3 regions of the Bradyrhizobium sp. cf659 genome follow, and region 1 is predicted to be linked to each of the others. Evidence: predicted binding sites of a transcription regulator. Region 1 holds the regulator's gene; each other region holds the start of a gene.
The links. Region 1 encodes LexA, which represses DNA repair genes until DNA is damaged. Its sites were predicted from a motif close to TGTTCNNNNTGTGTTCNG; they were not measured.

Region 1 (7,185 bases):
GCGCCCGCCGCTGCGCCGAGCGCGACGGGCGCTACGAGGCGACCTTTGCCGCCATGAACCCGAGCTGACGCGAAGTCCCAAAACGAATTCGCCCGGGAGCGGTCATCCACTCCCGGGCGATATCTGGACGTCGCGACGTTTAGTTCGGCACCGCAGCCTTCGGCGCGGGCTTCGCGGCGACCGCATTCGCGGTGACGCCGTGCAGGAAGTCGTAGGCCGCGTGCAGGGCCTTGTCGTCCTTCTCTTCCGGCGGGACGTAGGACTGCGATCCCGTCTGCTCGGTGCCGTCGGAGGCCGACAGATGGCCGCGCATCTGGGACTCCGCCATGGTATCCATCCGGCCCTTCAGCTCGGGCGGCACGTCCTGGAGGATCTCGATATCGGGCGCAATGCCCTGGGCCTGGATCGATCGGCCCGACGGCGTGTAGTAGCGCGCCGTGGTCAGCGCCAGCGCGCCATTGCCGGCGCCGAGCGGAATGATGGTCTGCACCGAGCCCTTGCCGAACGAGCGCGTGCCGATGATCGTGGCACGCTTGTGGTCATGCAGCGCGCCGGCGACGATCTCCGAGGCCGAAGCCGAGCCGCCGTTGACCAGAATCACCAGCGGCTTGCCCTTGGTGAGGTCGCCGCCGTGCGCGGTGAAGCGCTGGGTTTCCTCCGGATTGCGGCCGCGGGTCGAGACCACCTCGCCGCGCTGAAGGAATGCGCTCGACACTGACACGGCCTGGTCGAGCAAGCCGCCGGGATTGTTGCGCAGGTCCATCACATAGCCCGCGAGCTTCTCCTGCGGGATCTCCCTGGAGATCGCCGCGATCGCCTTCTTCAGGCCGTCGGTAGTCTGCTCGTTGAACGAGGTGACGCGGATATAGCCGATGTCGCCGTTCTCGACGTGGAAGCGGACGGGCCGCACATGGATGATCTCGCGAGTGATCGCAATGTCGAGTGGCGCGTCGGCGCCCTTGCGCACGATGGTGAGCTTGGTCTTGGTGTCGACCGGGCCCTTCATCTTGTTGACGGCCTGCTCGAGCGTCATGCCCTGCACGGCATCGCCATCGATCTTGCTGATGAGATCGCCGGACATGATGCCGGCCTTGGACGCCGGCGTGTCGTCGATCGGCGAGACGACCTTGACCAGGCCCTCCTCCATCGTGACCTCGATGCCGAGCCCACCGAACTCGCCGGAGGTGGTCTCCTGCATCTCGGTCCAGGCCTTGTCGTTCATGTAGCGCGAATGCGGATCGAGCGAGGTCACCATGCCGGTGATTGCGCCTTCGATCAGCTTGGCATTGTCGGGCTTCTCGACATAGCTTGCCTTCACGCGCTCGAAGACTTCGCCGAACAAGTTGAGCTGGGAATAGGCATCATCCGCGTTCGCTGCCGCCCGTGCCGCCCACACGCCGCCGTGCGGACTGGCTACCAGAAGGGTCAAACACGCTCCGGTGAGCGCGCCCAGGGGGAACAGCAGGGTTTTCCGCATGGATAGGCTGGCCTTTTTGCTTTAGCGGTTCTCTTGGGGCTTGGGAGGCGCCATGCAAATGGCGATCCAGCCCGCTTCTCACAATACCATTCTGGTTTCTTCAAGGCCGGGCTGCCACGCCGGCGGGTACACCGTAGAAATCCCTTCGCCCGGACCTAAACTTTTGGCAACGTTCCGAAACCGTTTCGCGCAAATCGGCAACCGGTCGACCGACCCACGCCCCGCAGCTATGCGATTTTAGGATGGTTTTGGAGAGCTGGACGGGTTAGGCGATGAAACAAGGCTTCAAATTCTCGGGAGGATAATAATGAACGAAGCACCCCGCATCCGGCCGGAAAGGAACGTCGAACTCGGCGCCAGCAGCGAGCCGTTCCAGAATCTGCACGAATTCATCCGGAAGGCACGCGCCAACCTCAACCAGAATGCCTGGGACTATATCGTCGGCGCCGCCGAGACCGAGACCACGATGCGCCGCAACCGGATGGCGCTGGACGAGATCGCCTTTCGCCCGCGTGTGCTGCGCGACGTGCGCAAGGTCGATGGCTCCGTCGAGCAATTCGGCCGCAGGATGCGCCTGCCGGTGGTGCTCGCGCCAGTCGGCGCGCTCGAGATCTTCGACCCGGATGGCGCGGCGAGCGTCGCCCGTGCTGCGGGCACCTTCGGTGCGGCGCACATGCTGAGCTCGGTGTCCGAGCCGGGCCTCGAGAAGACCGCCGAGGCCGCTCCCGATGCGCTGCGCCTGTTCCAGCTCTATGTGCGCGGCGACGACGCCTTCGTCGCCGATGTCGTCAGCCGGGCCGAAAAGCACGCCTACGCCGCCTTCTGCCTGACCGTCGACACCGCCCATTACAGCCGTCGCGAACGTGACATCGCCAAGCGCTACGTTCGCGAGAGCCGCCTGCGCGCCACCGGCGGCGATTTCCAGAAGGGCCTGGAGTGGCGGACCGTGAAGATGATCAAGGACAAGTTCAAGATTCCGCTGATCCTCAAAGGTATCGCCACCGCCGAGGACGCGCTGATCGCGATCGATCACGGCGTCGAATGGATCTACGTCTCCAACCATGGCGGCCGCCAGCTCGATCACGGCCGCGGCGCCATGCATGTGCTGCCTGAGATCGTCGAGGCCGTGAAGGGCCGCGCCAAGATCATGGTCGACGGCGGCTTCGGCCGCGGCACCGACATCGTCAAGGCGATCGCGGCGGGCGCCGACCTCGTCGGCATCGGCCGGTTGCAATGCTGGGCGCTGGCGGCGGCCGGCGAGGCCGGCGTGGCGCGGATGCTGGAGCTTCTGGAAGACGAGGTGCTGCGCTGCCTCGGCCTGTTGGGCGCCACCTCGTTCGCCGAGGTCAACAAGTCCTGCCTGCATCAGGCAACCGCAACGAATGCGCCGAGCGTGTTCAGCGCGTTCCCGCTGTTCGACCACGAACCTTACCGATACTGATCTGAAAGGATGCAATGACCTCGCTCTCTCCCGGCAGCGCGGATGCGCTTTTGTTCGATCTCGGGCGCGTCGTGCTCGACATCGACTTCTCCAAGGCGATCGCCTGCTGGGCGGGACATGCCGGCTGCAAGCCGGAGGCGATCGTTGGCCGCTATGTGCGCGACAGCGAGGCCTATCGGCTGCACGAGGTCGGCAAGATCAGCGACGAAGACTATTTCGCCTCGCTGCGCGCCTCGCTCGGGATCGGCATCTCGGATGCGCAATTCCTCGAGGGCTGGAACGCGATCTTCGCGGGCGAGATGCCTGATATCGCGGAGCTATTGCCGCGTGCGGCGAAGCAGATGCCGCTCTACGCCTTCTCCAACACCAACCGGCCGCATGTGGACCATTTCTCGAAGGAGTATGCCGGCCTGCTCGGCCATTTCCGCGAATTGTATCTGTCGTCCAGCATCGGCCTGCGCAAACCGGACGCGGCGGCTTTCGACCATGTCGTGGCGGCCATCGGCGTGCCCGCCAGGCGCATCGTGTTCTTCGACGACCTCGCCGAAAACGTCGAGGGCGCGCGGGCGCGCGGATTGACCGCGGTGCATGTGACCTCGCCCCGCGACGTCGGCGATGCACTCAAAGCGCTGGGAATCTGATCGAGAGACACCGGCCGGCGGGTGAAACCGGGGAGTTCCCCGGATCCGATCTGGGCCGGGATGAGGAAACAAATCACTTTGTATATTTTTATACAGAGTTCCGGGAACGGAATGCCCGCTTCCGGACTCTTGAGTCCGTTGGGACTTCTACGGACGGACGCATCATCGTGTTGGGCAAGACCTACCTCACCAAACAGGCCTCTCTTCTGCTCGAATTCGCCAGAACGACGTCGGATTCTGACCTTTCCGCCAAGCTGATCAGCAAGGCCGCCGACCTGAAATCCCAGGCCGATCCGCTGCCCGACAAGGATCAAGGCCCCAAAGCTCCCGATGTGGCGCCGGACGCCCGTCCGGGCCGGCAGTCCGGTCGTTGACCGATGCTGGCCGTGGCTCTCGTCACTATCGTCCTTGCCATGGCCACACTCGTACCGGTCTTTCCGATCGTCCGGATGATGCCGCGCCGCACTTGGCGTTCTCCATAGAAGAGCGGCCGAGCGACGGGATGAATTATCCTGCCTCGTCGCTGTTTTGCCTCCGCGCCCGCACTCGGATAGAACGTTCGCCGTTCATTCACCCGAACGTGCCTTGCAGGAGTCTTCCCCGTGGCCTTGATGCCGGTTTCTGACGCGCTCGCCGCGGTGCTGGCCGGCGTGGAGCCGTTGCCTGAAGAGATGATTCCACTCGACGAGGCCTACCACCGGGTGCTCGCGCGCGACGTCGCGGCGCGGCGTACGCAGCCGCCGGAGGCGATGTCGGCGATGGACGGCTACGCCGTGCGCGCGGCCGATGCAGCCAAGGTCGACGCACAGCTCACCGTGATCGGCGAGATCGCGGCGGGCCGGCCGTTTGCGGGATCGGTCGGCGTCGGCGAAGCGATGCGAATCTTCACCGGCGGCGTCGTTCCGGCTGGCGCGGACGCGGTCGTGATCCAGGAGGACACGGTCGCCGACGGCAGGCGCATCACGATCAAGCAAGCCGCCGTCACGGGGCGGCACATCCGTCCCGCCGGCGTCGACTTCTCCGAGGGCGACGTGCTCCTGCGCAAGGGAACCCGGCTCACCGAGCGCGACCTCGCACTCGCCGCCGGGATGAATCACCCGCACCTCCCCATCCGCCGCCGCCCAAAGGTCGCGATCCTCGCCACCGGCGACGAGCTGGTGATGCCAGGCACCACACCGGGTGCCGGCCAGATCGTCTATTCCAACGGCTACGCCCTGCACGCGCTCGCCCGCCAGGAGGGCGCAGATACCGTCGACCTCGGTGTTGCCGCTGATACGCTGGAGGCCACCACCGCCGGCATCCGCCGTGCCCGCGAAAGCGGCGCCGATATCCTGATTACGACCGGCGGCGCCTCGGTCGGCGACCACGATCTGGTCCAGCAGGCGCTGAGGGACGAAGGCATCGCGATGGCGTTCTGGAAGATCGCGATGCGGCCGGGCAAGCCGATGATGCACGGCCGGTTAGGAACGATGGGTGTGATCGGCCTGCCCGGCAATCCCGTGTCGTCCTATGTGTGCGCCTTCCTGTTCATGGTGCCGTTGATTCGCGCTCTGTCGGGCCGCGCCGTGATTCATCATCGTCGCGAGCGCGCCGTGCTCGGCCGCGACCTCGGTGCCAATGACCAGCGCGAAGATTATCTGCGCGCACGTCTGGAGCGGCGCGACGACGGCACGCTTGTCGCCCTTCCCGTCGATCATCAGGATTCCTCACTGCTTGCGAATCTCGCTGCGGCACAGGCACTTCTCGTGCGCGCGCCGTTCGCACCCAAGGCCGAGGCCGGCACGCCTTGCGAGGTGCTGCGACTGCCCGCCTGAACCCGCTGGTCATGCGCGTTCCGCGAACTTTGTCGCGTTCACGGTAAATTAAGCAGTTGCGGAACACATATCGAACATATAGTGTCCGTTCATGATTTGTTTCGAGCATCTGGCGGCTCGCCGCTGAATTCACCGTCTCGGAATCGAACGACATCAACCGGGGGATTTGGTCGAGATGTTAACGCGCAAACAATACGAGCTTCTGCGATTCATCAGCGAGCGTTTGAAGGAAAGCGGCGTGCCGCCCTCCTTCGACGAGATGAAGGACGCGCTCGACCTGCGCTCGAAGTCAGGCATCCATCGCCTGATCACCGCATTGGAGGAGCGCGGCTTCATCCGGCGTCTGCCCAACCGGGCCCGCGCGATCGAGGTGATCAAGCTGCCCGAGCTCCAGGCCGCCGCCGGCAGCCGGCGTGGCTTCACGCCGAGCGTCATCGAGGGCAATCTCGGCAAGGTGCGAGCGAGCTCCAGCGCGTCCGTGGAAGAGGGCGAGCGCCCCGTCGCGGTGCCGGTGATGGGCCGCATCGCGGCCGGCACGCCGATCGAAGCGCTGCAGACCCGCAGCCACACCATCAGCGTACCGCCTGACATGCTCGGTTCGGGCGAGCACTACGCGCTCGAAGTGCGCGGCGACTCGATGGTCGAAGCCGGCATCCTCGACGGCGATATGGCGCTGATCCAGCGCAACGAGAGCGCCGACACCGGCGACATCGTGGTGGCGCTGATCGACGACGAGGAAGCGACGCTGAAGCGCTTCCGCCGCCGCGGTGCCTCGATCGCGCTCGAGCCCGCCAATGCGGCCTATGAGGTCCGCATCCTGCCGCCCAACCGGGTGAAGATTCAGGGCAAGCTGATCGGCCTGTACCGCAAGTACTGAGCGCGCCCCGCCGGTTGGCGACCCGCGCGTTGACGATTGGAGCGGACGATTGTCCGCTCCGGCTGGATAGTCTTTCTGGTTTTGCACAGATTATCCGGCCCCTTCTCCAGCGCTACATCCTCGGCACGCCGCACGAAGCCCTCATCGCTTCGCGGCGCTGGAAATCGAGGAGACCATCATGCGCAAGATCGTTTTGAGCGCCGTCACGATGACGCTGATCGCAGCATCGGCGTCGCAAGCCTTCGCCGCACAGTCACACCAAGTCCGCAAGGCAACGCCGCCGACGACGAGCGAGCAATTGCGCAATGCCCGCAACGCCGTCGCGCAGCCGTCGCAACCCGCCTGGCAATATTCGGGCTGGTCGGCACCTGCTGGTCGCTGACGGAGACGCACGCCAAATGCACGAGAGCGGACTTTGTTCCTCGTGCATTTGAAAAAGATATTGTGATGGCAGCGCGCGGACCTAAGCCGCAGATTTGCCTACAACCGAGAAGACGCTAACATGCTTCCACTCTGATAGAGGCCTGTGCCTCCGAAGGAGGTGCGGGTTGCTATCTTCGAATGAGGAGCACCCGATGTGTGACTACAGCCTGCATGCCGTCGCGACGCGTCCCGCGGAAGTCGGCGAGACGATCGTCACGACCACCTTCCGAGGCACCTCGACGCGCGGCTTCGCCTCCGAAGCCGACATGTCCGTCGCGGTCTGCCTGCTGCCGGGGACGGAGCTCGCCTTCGCCGACAACGTCCGCTACGACAATCGCTGGATCTGGACGCGCACCATCAACTCGCGTGTCGGCAAGTTCGGCAAGATCGATCCGCACATTCCCGATCGCCATCACGACGCGATCGAATTCCCCGACGGCAAATACGTACTGGTGACGCAGCTCGTCGAAGGCCAGCGCGCGACCGTGCTGCAGTTGCCGGTGACCCAGCCC
Region 2 (7,185 bases), on a different contig from region 1:
CGTCGCTGCGTATCTGGCGAGCGGTTATGACAACAAGCCCGCGCCCGTTCAGCCCGTCGCCGAGAACCTGCCGACGGTCGAGATCCTGGTCGCGAAGAACGACATCGGGCTCGGCCAGTATGTGAAGCCGGAGGACCTGCAATGGCAGGTATGGCCGGCGGCGACCGCGAGCGGCGCCTTCATCCGCCGCGACAGCAGGCCCGAAGCGCAGAACCAGATCGTCGGCTCGATCGCGCGCGTGCCGTTGATGCAGGGCGAGCCGATCCGCGAGCAGAAGCTGGTCAAGGCCGAAGGCTCCGGCTTCATGGCCGCGATTCTGCCGTCGGGCATGCGCGCCGTTTCCACCGAGATTTCAGCCGAGACCGGCGCCGGCGGCTTCATCCTGCCGAACGACCGCGTCGACATCGTCCTGACCCGCCGCCTGAAGAATCCCGACCCCAACGGCGGCAATGACCTCATCCTGTCCGAGGTCATCCTGAGCAACGTCCGCGTGCTCGCGATCGACCAGGCGCCGAAGGAAAAGGACGGCCAGAACGCCGTGCTCGGCAAGACCGTCACGCTCGAGCTCAAGCCCGAACAGGTCGCAACGCTCGCCGCGGCGCGCCAGGGCGGCACGCTCCAGCTTGCGCTGCGGAGCATCGTCGATGCCAACGCAGCAGAGCTCACGGCCGAGGACCTGGCGATCAAACGTTCCGGCGGCGTCAACGTGATCCGCTACGGCGTCCAGGTGCGACAACAGACGTCACAGAAGTGATGGGGACACAATGAACTACGGGGATGATCGGGCGGGCTTGCGCATTCGGGGGAATCGCGCACGCACGTTCTGGACGGGGGCGATGTTGATGCTGGGGCTGCTCGCAGCTCCCGACTTCGTCGGCGCCGCCGAAACGCCGATCGGCGACCAGGCGCCGATGCAGGCGCCGGATCTCGGCGTGGCGTCGGTCGGGACGATCGCGCCGGCGAAGACGCGTTTCCTGTCGCTCGGCGTCGGCAAGTCGGTCGTCATCGACCTGCCCCGCGAGGTCAAGGATGTGCTGGTGGCCGATCCCAAGATCGCCAACGCGGTGATCCGCTCGGCCCAGCGCGCCTATATCATCGGCGGCCAGGTCGGCCAGACCAACGTCGTGTTCTTCACCGCCGACGGCCAGCAGGTCGCCGCCTACGACATCGCGGTGAAGCGCGACCTCAACGGCATGCGTGCCGCGCTGCGCCAGTCGCTGCCGGGCGTGCAGATCGAAGGCGTCGGCGACAGCGTGATGCTGACCGGCTCGGTGTCGAGCCCGGTCGAGGCGCAGCAGGCCGGCGACGTCGCCGCCAAGCTGGTCGGCGGCTCCGACAAGGTGGTCAACAACATCGTCGTGCGCGGCCGCGACCAGGTGATGCTCAAGGTCGTCGTCGGCGAAGTGCGCCGCGACATCGTCAAGCAATTGGGCGTCGATCTCAGCGCCAGCCTGAATGCCGGCACCGCGGTCGTGAACTTCAACAATTCCAACCCGTTCTCGGTCTCTGGCGGCCCGCTCGTCAGCAGCAACGGGCTCGGCCTTACCGGACTGGCAAAAGGCGTGGCCACCGTCAACGCCACGATGCGCGCGATGGAAAGCGCCGGCGTGATGCGGACGCTGGCCGAGCCGAGCCTGACGGCGATCTCCGGCGAGTCCGCCACTTTCATCGCCGGCGGCGAATTCCCGATCCCTGCGGGCTATTCCTGCGATCCGGTCACCCACGTCTGTACCACCCAGATCACCTACAAGAAGTTCGGCATCTCCCTGAACTTCACACCGGTCGTGTTGAGCGAGGGACGCATCAGCCTGCGCGTGATGACCGAAGTCTCGGAGCTGTCGAATCAGAACGCCATCTCCGTGACGCAGGCGGTGTCCGCGAGCTCGACGAGCTCGATCACCATCCCCTCGATCCAGACCCGTCGCGCCGAGACCACGCTCGAGATTCCCTCGGGCGGCTCGATGGCGATGGCCGGCCTGATCCAGCAGCAGACCAAGCAGGCGATCAACGGCCTGCCCGGCGTCGACCAGGTGCCGATCATCGGCGCGCTGTTCCGCAGCCAGGACTTCGTCAACAACGAGACCGAGCTGATGGTGATCGTGACGCCCTATGTCGTGCGCGCGGTCGCCCAGAAGGAATTGTCGCGGCCCGACGACGGCTTCGCGCCGGCCTCGGACGCGCAGACGGCGCTGCTCGGCCGCATGAACCGCCTCTATGGCATCGCGCGCCGCGTCGATCCGATCGACGGCGCCCGCGGCGATTTCGGCTTCATCATCGACTGAGACCGACGGACGGCTTGGGGAACGGGGCAAGGATCGGGGCAAGAGGGGATCAAGCGATGACGAAGACCATGACCGATCGACGTCGCGGCTTAAACGTCGCGCTGGCGCTGACGGGGCTCTCCGTCATGCTGGGTGCGTGCAACACCACGGGCGAGATCGTCACCCAGACGGTGCCGACCGATTATCGCCAGCGCCATCCGATCGCGGTGCAGGAAGCCAAGAAGTCGATCGTGATTTTCGTCGGCAAGGCGAGAGGCGGCCTCTCGGCCGCACAGCAATCCGACGTCGCGGGCATCGCCCGGGACTGGGTGCGCGAAGGTACCGGGTCCGTCATCGTCGACGTGCCGATCGACGCCGCGAATTCGCGTGCCGCCGCGGCGACCTATCGGGAAATCCGTTCCGTGCTCGCATCCGGCGGCGTGCCGTCGCGTGCCATCGTCCAGCATCCCTATCGGCCCGAGGATCCCGGACTGCTGCCCACCATCCGCCTCGGCTATTCCCGCATCGCCGCGGTCGCCGGCCCCTGCGGGCTGTGGCCCGAAGACATCGGTCCGTCCATCCTCGATCCCGGCTACAACGAGAACCAGCCGTACTTCAATCTGGGCTGCGCCAGCCAGCGCAATCTCGCGGCGATGATCGACAATCCCGCCGACCTCGAGCAGCCGCGGGCCGAAACGCCGGTCTACACCGCACGTCGCGACATTGCCTTCGAACGCTATCGCAAGGGCACGCCGGTCGCGACTCCCAACCCCGAGGCCGACAAGGCCAAGCTCAGCGATACAGGCAGATGACGAGCGCCAACGACGAAGAAGCGGACCATCCGCGGCACCCCGAGGAGCATATTGCGCCGGTTCCTCGCATTTCCGTGCAAGCCTTTTGCGAGACCGACCAGACGCTCGCCGCAGTGACCGCGGCCGGGCAGGATCGCCGGCTCGCCAAGGCGCATGTCACCGCCAAGGAAGGCGGCCTCGCCGCGGCGATCGAAGTCTATGAATCGATGCCGACGCCGAACGTGATCGTGATCGAATCCGACGGCACGCGCGACATCCTGGAGGGCCTGGACGATCTCGCCGGCGTCTGCGATCCCGGCACCCGCGTGGTCGTGATCGGCAACCCCAACGACACGGCGCCCTATCGCGAGCTGGTGCGCCGCGGCGTCAACGACTATGTGGTCGGACCGGTCGAGACGCTCGACGTGGTCCGTTCGATCTGCAGCCTGTTCTCGGCGTCCGAAGCCATCATCACCGGCCGCGTCATCGCGGTGGTCGGCGCCAAGGGCGGCGTCGGCGCGTCCACCGTCGCGCACAATGTGGCCTGGACCATCGCCCGCGACCTCGCGCTCGATTCCGTCGTGATCGACCTCGACCTCGCCTTCGGCACCGCGAGCCTCGACTACAACCAGGACCCGGTGCAGGGCATCGCCAACGCGGTGCTGTCGCAGGACCGGCCCGACACGGCGCTGATGGAGCGCCTGCTCGCCAAATGCACCGAGCGCCTCAGCCTTTTGGCCGCGCCTGCCACCCTCGACCGGGTCTACGATTTCGGCGCGGAAGCCTTCGACGCGGTGTTCGACACGCTACGCATGACCACGCCCTGCATCGTGCTCGACGTCCCCCATCAATGGTCGGGCTGGACGCGGCGCGCGCTGATCAACGCCGACGACATCGTGATCGTGGCCGAGCCCGATCTCGCGAACTTGCGCAACACCAAGAACATGCTGACCGTGCTGAAGGCGGCGCGGCCGAACGACCGGCCGCCGCTGTACTGCATCAACCAGGTCGGCATGCACAAGCGCGCAGAGATCGACGTCAAGTCGTTCGCCAAGACCATGGAGAGCCAGCCGATCGCGGTGATCCCGTTCGATTCGAAACTGTTCTCCGCCGCGGCCAATAACGGCCAGATGATCGCGGAGGTCTCCAAGAGCCACCGCACCACCGAGCTGTTCCAGAACATGGCGAACCGCCTCGCCGGGCGCGGCGAGGTGAAGAAGCCGAAGCGCTCGCTGCTCGCACCGCTGCTGAAGAAGCTGAAGGGTCGATCGGGCCGCGCATCGGCCCCGCATCGCAAGGCGTCGTAAGCGCCAGAGCGTTTTCGAGCGAAGCGGATACCGGTTCGCGTCAGGAACACGCGTTAAGTCGGGAATCCAGGCCGACGGCGGGCTACTTGCTCGCCCGCTGCTGCTGCTTCTTCGCCAGCAGCTGCCGCAGTGCCGCGATCTTGGCCGCGGCCTGGTCCGGCGGCAAATCTGCCTTCACGAGGATTTCAGCCTCGGCCTCGCGGCCCTGCAATCCCAGCACGAGCGCGAGATTGGCACGGACCCGCGCATCGTTCTGATTGCGCTGATAGGCGCGGCCGAGCACCTGTTCGGCCTTCGGCAAATTGTTTTGCAGCACATAGGACAGGCCGAGATTGGACAAGACCTGCGGCTCGTCGGGCACGATCTTCAGCGCGGTCGCGTAATATTGCTGCGCCTCTTCGTTGCGGCCGAGCTGGTCGAGCGCCGCGCCCTGCGCCGACAGGATACGCCAGTCCGGATCCTCGGGCGAATGCGCGCGGCTCAGAACGTCGAAAGCCTGCTGGAAATTGCCGTTGTCGGCGAGCGCGCGGCCGTAGCCGGCGAGCAGCGCCTTGTTGCTGGGATGGCCGAGCACGGCCTGCTCGAGCACCGCGACCGCCTGGGCGCGCTGCCCGGTCTCGCGCAGCGCCTTGCCGTATTCGAGCGCGATGTTGGGATCGCTGGGCTTGGCGCGATAACGTTCGCGCAATGCGTCCATGTCCGGCTTGGCGTCCGCCTTGCTCGCGGCGTCCGACTTGCCGCCGAGCGCGCCGGTGATGTCCTCGATGCCGGTGGTCTGACAGCCGCCAAGAGCAAGGATCAGAAGCGCGGAGAACAGATATCTCGCCGGGCGAGAGGCAACGGACAAACGCTTGGGCATACTCTGATCACTCGGCGACTGATCAGAGATGCTTACCGATTAACGCTAAATTCCCGTTAAGGAAGTCAGCCCCGCCAGCCTAATCGGTGAACTCGGCACCGAATTCGCAGCCGATGCGCCAGCGCAGCCGGCACTGGCGGGAATAGTCGGGTGCGAAGATGATGGTGAATTGCGGCGGCACTTCCAGAAATTCCGCCACCACTTTCACGCCCCCGTCCGAGATATCCGTGATTGTGCAATCCCGCGGCAGCGAGCCCGCGCCAAAATGGATCTTGGCGAGCCGGCTGCACACCCGACGTTCGCTTCTCCGGCGATTTGCAAGCATTTTGATTGTTCACTTGTTAGATCACGGCCCATCCCGCAGCCCTAGAAGTAGCGGACATTCGTTGGAATGTGCTGAGGACAGCCGTTCGCATTCGAGGCGTAGTGTCCGCGTCCTGGTTACGATTGGTTAGGGCTTCGGCGGCGCCGGATATGTTCCCGTATTGTTCTTGCGGAGGGTGGCCGGCTCTGCTACCCTCGATTGTGCAAGAGGGCAGGCTGGTTCGGCATGGTTCAACGGGTTTCTACCGTCGCCTTTGAGGGGATCGAGGCCCGCGCGGTCGACGTGCAGGTGCAGGTCGCGCCGGGCCTGCCGGCCTTTGCCATCGTCGGCCTGCCGGACAAGGCGGTGTCCGAGGCGCGGGAGCGGGTCCGCTCGGCGCTGATCGCTTCAGGCCTGGCGCTGCCGGCGCGGCGGATCATCGTCAATCTGGCCCCCGCCGACCTGCCCAAGGAAGGCAGCCATTACGACCTGCCGATCGCACTCGGGCTGATGGCGGCGATCGGCGCGATCCCGCCGGATGCGCTGACCGGCTTCACCGTGCTGGGCGAGCTCGGTCTCGACGGCTCGATCGCGCCGGTGGCCGGCGTTCTCCCCGCCGCGATCGGCGCCAATGTGCGCGAGGAAGGCCTGATCTGTCCGGCCGCCTGCGGCTCGGAAGCGGCCTGGGCGAGCCCGGACATCCAGATCATCGCCGCGCAATCGCTGATCCAGATCGCCAACCACTTCAAGGGCACGCAGGTGCTGTCGCGGCCCTCGCCCAGGGTGCATGAGGCCGCCGCCTCGCCGCTCGACCTGCGCGACATCAAGGGCCAGGAAAGCGCCAAGCGGGCGCTGGAGATCGCGGCCGCCGGCGGACATCACCTCTTGATGATCGGCGCGCCCGGCGCCGGCAAATCGATGCTGGCGGCGCGCCTGCCCTCGATCCTGCCGCCGCTCTCGCCGGGCGAGCTGCTCGAGGTCTCGATGATCGCCTCCGTTGCCGGCGAGATCGAGGGCGGCGCGCTGACGTCACGGCGCCCGTTCCGCTCGCCGCATCATTCCGCCAGCATGGCCGCGCTCACCGGCGGCGGCATGCGCGCAAAGCCGGGCGAAATCTCGCTGGCGCATCAGGGCGTGCTGTTCCTCGACGAATTGCCGGAGTTCGATCCGCGCGTTCTGGATTCGCTGCGCCAGCCGCTGGAGAACGGCGAGGTCTCGGTGTCCCGCGCCAATCATCGCGTCACCTACCCTGCCCGCTTCATGCTGGTCGCGGCGATGAATCCCTGCCGCTGCGGCAACGCGTTCGAGCCCGGCTATGCCTGCAAGCGCGGCCGCATCGATCGCTGCACCGGCGACTACCAGGCGCGCATCTCAGGCCCCTTGATGGACCGCATCGACCTGCGCATCGAGGTTCCGGCGGTGACCGCAGCCGACCTGATCCTGCCGCCGCCGGCGGAGGGATCGGCCGAGGTCGCCGCGCGCGTGGCGGCGGCGCGCGACATCCAGCTTGCGCGTTACGCGGCGATCGGCCTGCCGCGGGTCCGCACCAATGCCGAGGCGCCGGCCTCGGTGCTGGAAGACATCGCCAAGCCGGATGCGCAAGGCGCCAAGCTGCTGCGCGACGCCGCCGAAACCATGCGGCTGTCGGCGCGCGGCTATCACC
Region 3 (7,185 bases), on a different contig from region 1:
CTTGATGCTCGACGAGCCCGAGTTGAGGACGAGAACCGCCTCGAACGCCGGCATGGCGTCAGCCCGGCCTGCCCGGCCAGACCCAGTCGCGGATCTCAGGCATGTCCTCGCCGTGCTCGCGCACGTAACGTGAGTGTTCGATCAGCTTGTCGCGGAGTTGCTGCTTCGCCGGCGCGGCCCTGGTCGCAAGTCCCGGCACGCGTTCGATCGCCTCGATCGCGAGGTGGTAGCGGTCGAGCTCGTTGAGCACGACCATGTCGAACGGCGTCGTCGTGGTGCCTTCCTCGGCGAAGCCGCGCACATGCAGGCCGGCATGGTTGGTGCGGTTATAGGTCAGCCGGTGGATCAGATGGGGATAGCCGTGATAGGCGAAGATCACCGGCTTGTCGCGCGTGAACAGGCCGTCGAAGTCGCGGTCGGAAAGTCCGTGCGGGTGCTGGTCCTGCGGCTGCAGCGTCATCAGGTCGACGACGTTGACGACGCGGATCTTCAGATCCGGCAGCGCCTTGCGCAGGAGGTCGACGGCGGCAAGCGTCTCCAATGTCGGCACGTCGCCGGCACAGGCCATCACCAGATCGGGCTCCTCGCCCGCGTCTTCCGTGCCCGCCCAGGCCCAGATGCCGATGCCGGCATCGCAATGCGTGGCGGCGTCCTGCATCGACAGCCATTGCGGCGCCGGCTGCTTGCCGGCGACGATCACGTTGATGCGGTTGTACGTTCGCAGGCAGTGATCGGCGATCCACAGCAGCGTGTTGGCATCCGGCGGGAAGTAGATGCGGACGATGTCGGCCTTCTTGTTGGCGACGAGGTCGACGAAGCCGGGATCCTGGTGGCTGAAGCCGTTATGGTCCTGGCGCCAGACATGCGAGGTCAACAGATAATTGAGCGAGGCGATCGGACGCCGCCACGGCAGGTGCCGCGTCACCTTCAGCCATTTGGCGTGCTGGTTGAACATGGAATCCACGATGTGGATGAAGGCCTCGTAGCAGGAGAAGAAACCATGGCGACCGGTGAGCAGATAGCCTTCGAGCCAGCCCTGGCAGAGATGCTCGCTCAACACCTCCATCACGCGGCCGTCCTGGGCGAGATGGACATCGTAGGATTCGATCGGTTCCATCCAGACCCGTTCGGTCGCCTCGAACACTGCGTCGAGACGATTTGACGCCGTCTCGTCCGGACCCATGATGCGGAAATTGCGCTCTTGCGCATTGAGCCGGATGACGTCGCGCAAGAATTTGCCGAGCTCGCGCGTCGCTTCTCCCGTGACGGCGCCGGGTTGCGGCACGTCGACGGCGAAGCTGCGGAAGTCCGGCAGCTTCAGCTCCTTCTTCAGCACCCCGCCATTGGCATGCGGATTGGCGCCCATGCGGCGAGTGCCCTTGGGCGCCAGCGCCTGGAGCTCGGGGATGAGCGCGCCGCTCGCGTCGAACAGTTTTTCCGGCTCGTAGCTGCGCATCCAGTCTTCGAGCACCTTCAGATGCGCCGGGTTCTCGCGGCAGCTTGCGACCGGCACCTGATGCGCGCGCCAAAAACCTTCGACCTTCTTGCCGTCGACTTCCTTCGGGCCGGTCCAGCCCTTCGGGCTGCGCAGCACGATCATCGGCCAGCGCGGCCGCTCGACGCTCGTACGCCCGTCGCGGGCGTGCTGCTGGATCGAGCGGATGCTGGCGAATGCGACGTCGAGCGCGTCCGCCATGATCCGGTGCATCAATTTGGGATCGTCGCCCTCGACGAACAGCGGCTCATGGCCGAACCCGCGGAACAGATCGCGGATCTCGCTATCAGGCATCCGCCCGAGCACGGTCGGATTGGCAATCTTGTAGCCGTTGAGGTGCAGGATCGGCAGCACCGCGCCGTCATGGGCGGGGTTCAGGAACTTGTTGGAGTGCCAGGAGGCCGCGAGCGGGCCGGTCTCGGCCTCGCCGTCGCCGACGACGCAGGCGACGATCAGGTCGGGATTGTCCAGCGCCGCGCCATAGGCATGCACCAGCGCGTAGCCGAGCTCGCCGCCTTCATGGATCGAGCCCGGCGTCTCCGGCGCGGCGTGGCTCGGAATGCCGCCGGGGAAGGAGAACTGCCTGAACAGCTTGCGCAATCCGTCCTTATCGCGCGCGATGTCGGGATAGATCTCGCTGTAGCTGCCCTCGAGATAGGTGTTGGCGACCATGCCCGGCCCGCCATGACCGGGACCGCAGACATAGAGCACGTTGAGATCAAGCGCGCGGATGACGCGGTTGAGATGGGCGTAGATGAAGTTCAAGCCGGGCGTCGTGCCCCAATGGCCGAGCAAACGCGGCTTGATGTGCTCGGGCCGCAACGGCTCGCGCAGCAGGGGGTTGTCGAGCAGGTAGATCTGCCCGACGGAGAGGTAGTTGGCGGCGCGCCAGTAGCGATCGAGGAGATCGAGGTCACTGCTCGCGGCGGCCGATTGTTGTTGATTTGTCATGTTCCTGCCGACCTTCACCCGGGATCGTCACCAACTGAGTTCCAGCGCGATCGATCCTTGGCGGCATCAAACGAGATGGTGGTGACAGCGGTGTTGCGTGAGGTCAAAGGCGGGCGCCCGAAGTTTGGGCGGCTCTACTGTGCATGGGGTTGTTTTCACGTTTTTCGTTCTTGTTCTTGATTTGTTCTTTCGGCGTGCTATCTTGGCTTCATGAGTCCAGCATCCTCTCATGCTCTCAAGCACCCGCCGGTCACGGCGCCCTCCGAGCCGGCGGGTGCGCCTTCTGATTTCCCCGAGCTCGCTGTCGCCATCGACAAGCAGCGCAGGCGAGGGCGGGGCGCGCAGTCCAACGCCAGCGGCCGCTATGAAGCCGAGGCGCGCGTCGCCTTCGACGACGGCTGGCAGAGCCTGGAAGAGCTGCCGCCATTCAAGACCACGGTCGCGGTCGACACCTCGCGCAAGGTGATCACCCGCAACGATTCCCCCGATATCGGCTTCGACCGCTCGATCAATCCCTATCGCGGCTGCGAGCATGGCTGTGTCTACTGCTTCGCGCGGCCGACCCATGCCTATCTCGGCCTGTCGCCGGGGCTCGACTTCGAGTCAAAACTGTTCGTCAAGCCGGAGGCCCCGGCGCTGCTCGAGAAGGAGCTCGCGGCAACAGGCTATGAGCCACGGATGATCGCGATCGGCACCAACACCGATCCCTATCAGCCGATCGAGCGCGAGCGCAAAATCATGCGCGGCATCCTTGAGGTGCTGGAGCGCGCCGGTCATCCCGTTGGCATCGTCACCAAATCGGCGCTGGTGGCGCGTGACATCGACATTCTCTCGCGCATGGCCAAGCGCAACCTCGCCAAGGTCGCGATCTCGGTGACCTCGCTCGATCCGAAGCTGGCGCGCACCATGGAGCCGCGCGCCTCGACGCCGCCGAAGCGGCTGGAGGCGCTGAAGCAGCTCTCCGACGCCGGCATTCCCACCACCGTGATGGTCGCGCCCGTGATCCCCGCGCTGAACGATTCCGAGATCGAGCGTATTCTCGATGCGGCCGCCCATGCCGGCGTCAAGGAAGCCTCCTACGTGCTGCTGCGGCTGCCGCTGGAGGTGCGCGATCTCTTCCGCGAATGGCTGATGGCGAACTATCCGGACCGCTATCGCCACGTCTTCACCCTGATCCGCGACATGCGCGGCGGGCGCGATTACGACGCGAAATGGGGCGAGCGCATGAAGGGCACCGGCCCGATGGCCTGGACCATCGGCCGCCGCTTCGAGATCGCCTGCGACAGGCTCGGGCTCAACAAGCGTCGCGCAAGATTGACGATGGATCACTTTGCGCGGCCGAAGCGGAACGGCGATCAGCTCAGCCTGTTCTAGGAGCCGGGGCGAACGAGGTGTGTCATGCGTAAGGAACTGCCGCCCCCGGTGCCGCGGCTCACCGTCATCACGCTCGGCGTGAGCGACATCCGCGCCAGCATCGCGTTCTATGATTCCCTTGGCTTTTCGCGCCGGCTGAAGGCGACCGGCGAGGCCGTTGCCTTCTACGATACCGGCGGTCCGGTGCTTGCCCTGTTTCACTGGGATCAGCTCGCGGCCGACGCGGCCTTGCCGGACCAACCGAGGCCGACGACCTTCCGCGGCATCACGCTCGCCTGGAACTGCCGCGCGCGTGAGGAGGTCGATGCGGTGCTGGCTTTCGCCGTCAGCAAGGGAGCAAGCCTGCTGAAGGCTGCGTGCGAGACCGATTACGGCGGCTATTGCGGCTATTTTGCCGATCCCGACGGCCATGTCTGGGAGGCCGTGGTCGCGCCCGGCATCGAGGTCGGCGAGGACCGGCGGGTGCATCTGGCGGAGTAGGGCCGCCGGCCTGAATAACATAACGGGAATTGCGAGGGGTTCCCGGTTGCGCTGGGCAGGCCGCTTGCGCACGATCCCGGCCATGATTCGGGACAAGTCCGCCAAGACGTCGGCCAAAGCTGCGCCCAAGAAGGACGCTGCGAACAAGGCAGCACCTGCAAAGGCTGGAAAGGCCTCGGCAGCCAAGCCTTCGATCGGCAAGGGCACGGGCGCGAAAGGCGTCATCGCCGTCGCACCGCCGAGCTTCCGCCGCGAGCGCGCGCTGATCAAGCGCGGCATCTGGCCGGTCGCGGGCTGCGACGAGGCCGGCCGCGGGCCGCTCGCGGGTCCCGTGGTCGCGGCCGCAGTGATTCTCAACCCCGACCGCATTCCGCGCGGCATCGACGATTCCAAGCGCCTGACGGCGGAGCAGCGCGAGAAGCTGTTCGACAAGATCTGCGCCACAGCGCAGGTCTCGGTCGCGGTCGCCTCGCCCGCGCGGATCGATCGCGACAACATCCTGCGCGCCTCGCTGTGGGCGCTGAAGCGTGCCGTGGTGGCGCTGCCCGAGCAGCCCCGCCACGTCTTCGTCGACGGCCGCGACCGGCTCGATACGGCATGCGACTGCGAGGCCGTGATCGGTGGCGACGGCATCGTCCTGTCGATCGCGGCGGCCTCGATCGTCGCCAAGGTGACGCGCGACCGGCTGATGTGCGCGCTGGCGCAGGACTGCCCGGGCTACGGCTTCGAGCAGCACAAGGGCTACGCCGTCCCCGAGCATCTCGACGCGCTGAACCGCCTCGGCCCCACCGTCCACCACCGCAGCTTCTTCGCCCCGGTCGCCGCCGCCCGCGCCAAGCACATGCCCTGGACGGTGGCGCCGGTGCAGGACTTGTTCTCCGTCACCGAGGTCGAGGTGCAGGTGGAAGCGAGCGTCGAGGTCGACGCGTCGGCAGGCCTCTAGAACCCATCTTTCATCGCAGGCGCTTCGCCTCTCCCCGCGTGCGGGGAGAGGCCGGAATTCAAGCGCAGCTTGAATTCCGGGTGAGGGGGAGCCTCCGCGAGTCCATCTCTCACGATGATTGCGGAGGCAGCCCCTCACCCCGACCCTCTCCCCGTAAGAACGGGGAGAGGGAGACCAGACTCAGTTGCCACGACGCGCAGCGCGCTTTATCAAAACACTCGTGAGCGAATAGGGCCGGCTGGACGGGTTGGCTGCATCTTTCGGGCGTTGCATGCGGTTTACCTCCCTGGTCATCGAGCTCATTCGCGCCCGGCCGCGGCTGATCGTGTGGATCGTCGTGCTGCTCCAGGCGGCGATGTGGCTGTTCGTGGCGCTGGTGTTCTATCGCAGCCCGCCCGGCACCCTTGCGACCCTCTTGGCCTTCGGCAGGGAATACCAGGTCGGCACCGATCTCGGCCCGCCGCTGCCGGTCTGGCTCGCCGACATCGCCTATCGCGCCGCGGGCGGCCACATGTTCGGCGTCTATGTCCTCGCGCAGCTCTGCGAGATCGCGACCTTCGTCGCGCTCTATCACCTCTCCCGTGCCGTGGTCGGCTCGCAGCAGGCGGTGCTGGCCGTGCTGCTGACGATGACGGCGCTGGCCTTCTCCTCGCCCGCGCTCGATTTCGGCCCGCTGGTGCTGGCGCGGCCGCTGTGGGCGCTGCTGCTGCTGCATTCCTGGCAGATCATCGGCCAGCGCCGCGGCAACGCCTGGTTCGCCTGGTCGATCGAGGCCGGCCTCTTGCTGCTGACGACGCCCGCGGCGGTCTTCCTGCTCCTGCTGCTCGTCGTCTTCGCGGTCGCGACCGCCGGCGGCCGCCGCACGCTGCGCGCGCTCGATCCGCTGTTCGCGCTAATCGTCGTCGCCGCGCTGGCGCTGCCCTATGCGGTCTGGCTGATGCGCGCCGAGACGCTGGTCCTGCCGGCCTTGCCTGAGGTCGCCGAGCTGAGTGCCCGCGCGATTCATGCGGCCTGGCTGCTCGGCGGGCTCGTGCTCGGGGCCGCGGCGATCCCGGCGCTGACCTTCCTCAACAGCGGCCTGTTCGTCGCCAAGGGCGAGGAGGCGCCGATCATCTACCGTCCGCCGGTCGAGCCGCTCGCACGCAACTTCGTCTATTTCTTCGCGCTGGCGCCTGCACTCGGCGCGGTGCTGATCTCCGGCCTGTTCGGGCTCGAGTCCGTCGTCGGCGGTGCCGGCGTCGTGCTGGTGATGTCAGGGCTCGCCGTGGTCGTGGGGGCCGGCGACCTCATCGCGATGCGCCGCGCGCGGATGCTGCGGATGGTGTGGGCCGCCGCCGTCGTGGCGCCCGCCGCCGGCGTCGTGCTCGCCGTCCTGCTCCTGCCCTGGACCGGCGCCAATGAGATCGCGACCTCGATGCCGGCGCGCGCGATCTCGGATTTCTTCGACGACAGCTTTGCCCGCCGCACCAACCATCGCCTGCGCGCGGTGGCCGGCGAGACCCAGCTTGCGAGCCTGATCGCGCTGCATTCCGGCCGCCCGCATCTGTTCATCGATGCCGAGCCCGCGCGCACGCCGTGGATCAATCAGGCCAGGTTCAACGAGACCGGCGGCGTCGTGGTCTGGCGCGCCTCCGACACCGCGGGCACGCCGCCGCCGGACATCCTCAAACGCTTTCCCGGCATCGTGCCGGAAGTGCCGCGCGCCTTCGAATGGCTGGTGACCGGCCGCCAGCAGCTGCTGCGCATCGGCTGGGCCATCGTGCGGCCGAAGGGGACGTGATGTCATTCCGGGGCGCGGCAAGGCCGCGAGCCCGGAATCCATTCATCCACCAACTCTGCCGCTCGATGGATTCCGGGCTCTCGCTTCGCGAGCCCCGGAATGACGACGCGTATGCGGTTACAACGCGCCTTGCCCCAGCACCTTCGCGATCGCCCGCAGATC

Region 2: BM118_RS27425 (YifB family Mg chelatase-like AAA ATPase) is a predicted target of LexA. The motif match lies at 5,694-5,711, and genes of this name have one in related genera.
Region 3: BM118_RS22530 (PA0069 family radical SAM protein) is a predicted target of LexA. The motif match lies at 2,618-2,635, and genes of this name have one in related genera.

What each region holds. Positions count from the first base shown of each region.
Region 1 covers NZ_FOQJ01000001.1:247,153-254,337, reverse strand. Annotated here, with positions in the region: gene BM118_RS39865 (hypothetical protein) at 1-57, shown strand, start outside; gene BM118_RS01235 (S41 family peptidase) at 140-1,477, opposite strand; gene BM118_RS01230 (alpha-hydroxy acid oxidase) at 1,785-2,918, shown strand; gene BM118_RS01225 (HAD family hydrolase) at 2,933-3,559, shown strand; gene BM118_RS01220 (hypothetical protein) at 3,727-3,933, shown strand; gene BM118_RS01215 (molybdopterin molybdotransferase MoeA) at 4,162-5,373, shown strand; gene lexA (transcriptional repressor LexA) at 5,549-6,250, shown strand; gene BM118_RS41060 (hypothetical protein) at 6,429-6,632, shown strand; gene BM118_RS41055 (hypothetical protein) at 6,826-7,185, shown strand, end outside.
Region 2 covers NZ_FOQJ01000008.1:1,406-8,590, forward strand. Annotated here, with positions in the region: gene cpaB (Flp pilus assembly protein CpaB) at 1-754, shown strand, start outside; gene BM118_RS27400 (type II and III secretion system protein family protein) at 765-2,282, shown strand; gene BM118_RS27405 (CpaD family pilus assembly protein) at 2,339-3,073, shown strand; gene BM118_RS27410 (AAA family ATPase) at 3,070-4,359, shown strand; gene BM118_RS27415 (tetratricopeptide repeat protein) at 4,442-5,218, opposite strand; gene BM118_RS27420 (PilZ domain-containing protein) at 5,298-5,543, opposite strand; gene BM118_RS27425 (YifB family Mg chelatase-like AAA ATPase) at 5,769-7,185, shown strand, end outside.
Region 3 covers NZ_FOQJ01000005.1:99,901-107,085, reverse strand. Annotated here, with positions in the region: gene BM118_RS22540 (acetate/propionate family kinase) at 1-54, opposite strand, end outside; gene BM118_RS22535 (phosphoketolase family protein) at 59-2,446, opposite strand; gene BM118_RS22530 (PA0069 family radical SAM protein) at 2,657-3,820, shown strand; gene BM118_RS22525 (VOC family protein) at 3,845-4,300, shown strand; gene BM118_RS22520 (ribonuclease HII) at 4,383-5,243, shown strand; gene BM118_RS22515 (glycosyltransferase family 39 protein) at 5,515-7,023, shown strand; gene BM118_RS22510 (uracil-DNA glycosylase) at 7,141-7,185, opposite strand, start outside.